3 regions of the Shinella sp. AETb1-6 genome follow, and region 1 is predicted to be linked to each of the others. Evidence: predicted binding sites of a transcription regulator. Region 1 holds the regulator's gene; each other region holds the start of a gene.
The links. Region 1 encodes LexA, which represses DNA repair genes until DNA is damaged. Its sites were predicted from a motif close to TGTTCNNNNTGTGTTCNG; they were not measured.
Positions count from the first base shown of each region.

Region 2: a site for LexA is predicted at 1,254-1,271, ahead of GR158_RS18920 (ImuA family protein). Genes of this name have one in related genera too.
Region 3: a site for LexA is predicted at 931-948, ahead of GR158_RS01210 (ATP-dependent helicase). Genes of this name have one in related genera too.

Region 1 is NZ_WUMM01000012.1:117,122-119,320, forward strand. It holds gene glp (gephyrin-like molybdotransferase Glp) at 1-424, shown strand, start outside; gene lexA (transcriptional repressor LexA) at 518-1,240, shown strand; gene GR158_RS19940 (ComEC/Rec2 family competence protein) at 1,448-2,199, opposite strand, start outside.
Region 2 is NZ_WUMM01000011.1:72,201-74,399, reverse strand. It holds gene GR158_RS18925 (DNA polymerase Y family protein) at 1-528, opposite strand, end outside; gene GR158_RS18920 (ImuA family protein) at 446-1,204, opposite strand; gene GR158_RS18915 (ATP-dependent helicase) at 1,412-2,199, shown strand, end outside.
Region 3 is NZ_WUMM01000001.1:251,095-253,293, forward strand. It holds gene GR158_RS01200 (cyclase family protein) at 1-425, shown strand, start outside; gene GR158_RS01205 (carboxymuconolactone decarboxylase family protein) at 474-887, shown strand; gene GR158_RS01210 (ATP-dependent helicase) at 990-2,199, shown strand, end outside.

The DNA of each region.
Region 1 (2,199 bases):
CGGCATGGCACTCGATTTCTGGCGCATCGCCATGCGCCCGGGCAAGCCGCTGATGGTCGGCCGCCTCGGCGATATCCAGGTGATCGGCCTGCCCGGCAATCCCGTTTCCAGCCTTGTCTGTTCCTATCTCTATCTGGAGCCGCTGGTCCGCAAACTCGCGCGCCTGCCCGCGATGAACCGGATGCGCCAGGCCGCCGCCGCCGTGCCGCTCAAGCAGAACGACCGCCGGCAGGATTACATTCGTGCGCGACTTCAGCGCGGCCCGGACGGCGGTCTCTTGGTCACGCCCTTCGAGAAGCAGGATTCATCGATGATGAAGATCTTCGCCGAATCCGAGGGGTTGCTGATCCGCCCGCCGCATGCGCCGGCAGAGGAACCCGGCGCGCTCTGCGACGTCCTCGTTCTCAGGGAACCCGCGGCCTGAGTGGCATTATTGTGCCCGCAGGCCCTTGCGGAACACATGTGGAACGGATAGTGTCTGTTCTGGATTTGTTTCACGATTCTCGCTGGAGAGGCCATGCTGACGCGCAAACAACAGGAACTGCTCCTGTTCATTCACGAGCGTATGAAGGAATCCGGCATTCCTCCGTCTTTTGACGAGATGAAGGATGCCTTGGATCTTGCCTCGAAGTCGGGCATCCACCGCCTCATCACGGCGCTCGAGGAACGGGGCTTCATCCGCCGCCTGCCGAATCGGGCGCGCGCGCTCGAGGTGATCAAGCTTCCGGAGGCCTATTCGCCCAGCCTCCAGCCGCGTCGCGGATTTTCGCCGTCGGTCATCGAAGGCAGCCTCGGCAAGCAGCCCCCCGCCGTAACGCCATCCAAGCCCGTCGCACCGCAGCCGACCATGTCGTCGTCCGTGTCCGTTCCGGTCATGGGCCGTATCGCCGCCGGTGTTCCGATCTCGGCCATCCAGAACAACACGCACGAGATCACCGTCCCGGCCGAAATGATCGGCAACGGCGATCACTATGCGCTGGAGGTCAAGGGCGATTCGATGATCGAGGCCGGCATTCTCGATGGCGACACGGTCATCATCCGCAATGCCAGTACCGCCAATCCCGGTGAAATCATCGTTGCTCTCGTCGATGACGAAGAGGCGACGCTGAAGCGCTTCCGCCGCAAGGGCGCGTCTATCGCACTTGAAGCCGCGAACCCGGCTTATGAGACCCGGATCTTCGGCCCCGACCGGGTCAAGATTCAGGGGAAGCTCGTCGGGCTTATACGACGGTATCACTGAGCGGCGTTGGACAGCATAGCGGGTCGTGAGCGTCGTATTGGGTGTGGAACGCACAGTTCGGGTATGATGGATCGTGGCAGGTTAAGGCTCCTCTCGCTTTGCCCGGTGCTATGCGGTTGTGATTGCCTCCTGTCATTCGGCCTTTTCTAAGATCGCTGCCAACCTCTACGATCGCTGCCAACCGGGAAGCTTGCCGCTTGATTGGCTTCACGGGAGTTGCGGCGGCGAGCGATCGGCCTCGTTGGTTTCAATCTCTGCCGGCGGCGCTGCGGCTGCCGTTTCGAATGTATCGCTGCGCCAGTCATAGGTGCGGTGCCGGGACCAGGCGCGCACCACGGTTTCCACGGCCGGCATGTTGGTCGCGCCGCCGAGGCTTGCGGCGGGATCGTCGAGCGGCGGCGTGATTTCCAAAGCCCCCGTTCGGCGCAGATGACGCGCGGTCACAAGCCTCGCACCCGAGCGGCAGTTGTCCAGCCGCAGGGCGAAGGGTACGACGACGAGATCGGCCGTGTCGCAGGCCGTGCCCAGAAAGGCCGTGTCCTGAAGCGTGACGATCGTCCAGCCGCTGGGGGAAACGGCAGCACAGAAGGCCTTCGCCTCGCAGACGAACGTTTGCGCCTGTCGTGCCGCCGCGATAGCCTCCGTCATCGCGTCCTTCGCCTTCTTCCTGTCCGCCTTGCGGCGCGGTCGTTTCCTCTCAGTCTCGGCAGCAGCCTTCTTCGTCGCCGGTTCCGCCAGCAGCAGGCCGGCGGTCTTTCGCATGTCCGGCTTGGTCAGGTCGCCGAGCCGCAAGGCACGGCGCCACTGGTCGTAGATGAAACCTGGCGGCTTGGCGCGGTTCGTGGCGACCGCATCGCCGCGCAGGATCGCAACCAGACGACCGTCTTCGGAGATGAGCAATTCCGGCTTCCCGCGCGCAGACGGCCAAAGGACCACCAGCGCACCGGCGACGATGAAAA
Region 2 (2,199 bases), on a different contig from region 1:
GTCGATGACCGCCTTCGTCACATTGTCCACCGGCACGACAGTCGTCTCTACGGCCAGCAGCCGGGCGAGCGCATGCGCCGCGCCCCAGGTGTCGGCGACAGCGGCGCGCGCCGTCAGCCCGCGGCCGCGCAGCATATTGACGAGGCCCGACACGAGCAGCGCTTCGCCGCCGTGCAGGTGATCAGCGCCTTCCGTATCGATGACGAGACCGTCGGCGCCGTCGACCGCAACGACGGGGCTATATTGCCGGAGTGCCCACAATGCCAGCCGCTCCAAGGCGGCGGCATCTTCGGCCGGGGCCGCATCCACCATGAGGAGATCGGCGACCATGGCCTGCGCCTTGCTCGCGGCCATGCCGATGCGCAGGCCGAGCTTCAGGGCCGTCGCATCGGCGGCGGAGATCCATCGCTTCGAACCGCGGCGCGCAATGACGACCAGTGGCTTGTTAGCCGGCAAGGCTTCGCCAGCGTGCCGTCTGATCCGCTCCGTCGCGAGCTGTGGGAAATAGATCGATACGACCCTGGGCATCGGGGGCTCCAATTTCAAATTCGGCGCATTCGCCGGCTTTCACGCGCATCAGTTCTGCGAGCCAGCGCGCCCTCCCGACGCCGGCAACAGGTAGTCTTTCCGACGGCAGGGTGCTGATGCGCCATCGCGTCGTCGAGGCGGTCGGCTGCCCATAATCCGATGCCTCGTTCTGTCGTCGCCATCGCCGCAGCACGATGCCCAGGGCGCCCGTCTTCTCGGCGGCGAGTTGCAGGCGACGCGACGCGGTCATCGGCAGACGGACAAGCTCGCCGACCACGACGGCAAGCCCGCCGAAAGACAATCCCTCCTCCATCGCCGATAGCGCCTCCTCTTCCCGATCGCTTTCGCAGAACACGACACGGTCCGGATGGAGTCCCGCCTGGGCGACCGCTGGGAAAAACAGATCCGGGCGCGTCATGCACCACAGAACCTTGCCGCGCGATCTCGCCGCGATGCCGGCAACGAACAGTGCCGCAGCAGCGCCATCGACCGTCCCTCCCCCGCCGCCGGCGACCTCGTGCAATGCCCCGAAGGCGAGCCCTCCCCCCGGCAGAGCCCGATCGACCTCGGCGACGCCGAAGGGCAGCACCTGCCTGGCGCGCTGCGGGCCGCCTTCAAGCTGCTCGATGCGCTCGCGAAGCTCTGCCAGCACGGGGTTGAGGGCATGATTGGCCACGGCAGAATTGTTGCTCCTTCAGGGTTTCCAGCGGTTCTTTAAGCTGATATGTTCATTATTTGTTCCGATTGCCCAACTGAGTCAATCGGGCCTCCGGTCCGGAAGTTGCCCCTCGGCTAAGTCGTTGAAGCGAATCCCTTAGCTGCATCAAGGAGATATCCACTGATCGGAGGGGTAGGAAATTTTTCTTAGGCATGCTGGGGACAAATGGCGGCGGCTCATCTCGAAAAACTCAACGACCGGCAACGGGAAGCCGTCGAGCACGGTATCGGCCTGCCGGATGGAAAGATCGGCGGCCCGCTGCTGATTATCGCCGGCGCGGGCAGCGGCAAGACCAACACGCTGGCGCATCGCGTCGCCCATCTGATCGTCAACGGCGCCGATCCGCGGCGCATCCTGCTGATGACGTTTTCGCGGCGGGCAGCATCCGAGATGGCGCGTCGCGTGCAGCGCATCTGCCGGCAGGTGCTCGGCGACAATGCCGCCATCATGACCGACGCGCTCGCGTGGGCCGGCACGTTTCATGGGATTGGGGCGCGGCTGTTGCGGATGTATGCCGAGCAGATCGGTCTCAGCGTCGATTTCACCATCCATGACCGCGAGGACAGCGCCGACCTGATGAACCTCGTCCGGCATGACCTTGGCTTTTCCGCCAAGCAGAGCCGGTTTCCTACGAAAAGCACCTGCATCGCTATCTATTCCCGCGTCGTCAATTCCGAGGCCTCGATCAAGGAGATCCTGAAATCGTCCTATCCGTGGGTGCTGGAATGGGAGGAAGAGCTGAAGCAGCTTTTTGCGGCCTATACAGAAGCGAAGCAGACGCAGAACGTCCTGGATTACGACGACTTATTGCTCTACTGGGCACAGATGGTTTCCGAGCCGGAGCTGGCCGAGGATGTCGGCAACCGTTTCGACCATATCCTCGTCGACGAATATCAGGACACCAATCGCCTGCAGGCGTCGATCCTGATGTCGCTGGCGCCCGGCGGCCGCGG
Region 3 (2,199 bases), on a different contig from region 1:
CCGAGAATGCCGATGCGCAGCTGACGCCCGACGATATCAAGGGCTGGATCGCGGCGAATGGCGACCTGCCGGAGAAGGCCTGCGTCGCGCTTCTGTCCGGCTGGGACAAGCATCTCGGCACGGACAAGTTCCGCAACGCCGACAGTGAGGGCAAGATGCACTTCCCCGGCTTCCACGTCGAAGCGGTGCAGTATCTTGCGGAAAATTCGACCGCCGTCGGCATCGCCGTCGACACGCTGTCGCTCGACTACGGCATCTCACCGGATTTTGCCACGCACTATGCCTGGCTCGCCTCCGGTCATTGGGGGCTTGAAGCGGCCGCCAATCTGGATCAGCTTCCCGCCAAGGGCGCCACCCTGATCGTCGGCGCGCCCAAGGTACGCGGCGGCACCGGCGGTCCATCCCGCGTCTTCGCCCTCGCCTGATGTCATGCGGCCGGCGGCACCACCGCCGGCTTCCTCCGGAGAATTGTCATGAGCACCATTACGCCCGCCGAAAACCTCGAAGCCGATCACCGCGTGAAGGCGGTGTTCGATGATATCCGCGCCACGCGCAAATCGGATTTCATCAACAACATGTGGCTTTATCTCGCCTTCGATCCGGCCCTTCTGGAACGGACCTGGGCCGAAGTGAAGACCGTGATGGCGACACCCTCGACACTCGACCCCGTCATCAAGGAAATGCTTTACATCGCCGTTTCGGTGACGAACGGTTGCAGCTACTGCGTCCACTCACACACGGCAGCGGCAAAGGCGAAGGGGATGACGGACGCGCAATATGCCGAGCTGCTCTCGATCATCTCCCTGGCCGGCAAGACAAACCAGCTCGCACTTGGCCTGCAGGTCCCCGTGGACAGCGCTTTCGATGCGGATGCCGCGAAGCCCTGACGGGCCGCCCTTTCCACAATATTCGGAGCGATCTCTTTGCCCGTGGAATAAAAGCAGAACGCAAAACTGGCCTTTCGGTCCCGAATCACTACATTGAGCCGCATGATGAGCGGTTACGACGATATTCCCTTCTTCGATGAAGACCCGCAGCTCGGCCCCAATCCGGCCGCACCCGCCCCGAAAGCGGGCGGCGGGTCGGGGCTCGGCATCGCCGCGCGCGCCATGGCGGCGCGCGACGCCAACCGCGCGCCCGATTATCTCTCCGGCCTCAACCCGGAACAGCGTGAAGCCGTCGAGACCCTCGACGGGCCCGTTCTGGTGCTCGCCGGCGCCGGTACCGGCAAGACGCGGGTGCTGACCACTCGCATCGCCCATATCCTCGCCACCGGCCGCGCCTATCCGAGCCAGCTTCTCGCGGTGACCTTCACCAACAAGGCCGCACGCGAGATGAAGGAACGCATCGGCCTGCTCGTCGGCGGCGCCGTGGAAGGTATGCCGTGGCTCGGCACCTTCCACTCCATCGGCGTGAAGCTGCTGCGCCGCCATGCGGAGCTTGTCGGCCTGCGTTCGGATTTCTCCATTCTCGACACAGACGATGTCGTAAGGCTGATCAAGCAGTTGCTCCAGGCGGAGAACATCGACGACAAGCGCTGGCCGGCCAAGCAGTTCGCCGGCATGATCGACGGCTGGAAGAACAAGGGCCTCGATCCCGCGCAGATCCCGGAAGGCGATGCCCGCGCCTTCGCCAACGGCAAGGGCCGCGAACTCTACACCGCCTACCAGAACCGCCTGAAGACGCTGAACGCCTGCGACTTCGGCGACCTGCTGCTGCACCCGATCCGCATGTTCCGCGCCAATCCGGACGTGCTGGCGGAATACCACCAGAAATTCCGCTACATCCTCGTCGACGAGTATCAGGACACCAACACGGCGCAATATATGTGGCTGCGCCTGCTCGCCCAGCGCCCGAAGGGCACACCGCAGAACGTCTGCTGCGTGGGCGACGACGACCAGTCGATCTATGGCTGGCGTGGTGCGGAGGTGGACAACATCCTGCGCTTCGAGAAGGATTTTCCCGGCGCCAAGGTCATCAAGCTGGAGCGCAACTACCGCTCCACCGCCCATATCCTGGGTGCGGCCGGCCACCTGATCGCCCATAACGAGGACCGGCTGGGCAAGACCCTGTTCACAGACCGGCACGACCCCGACGACGACAAGGTGGTGGTCCACGCGGCCTGGGATTCGGAGGAAGAGGCCCGCGCCGTCGGCGAGGAAATCGAGCAGCTCCAGCGCAAGCAGCACAAGCTCAACG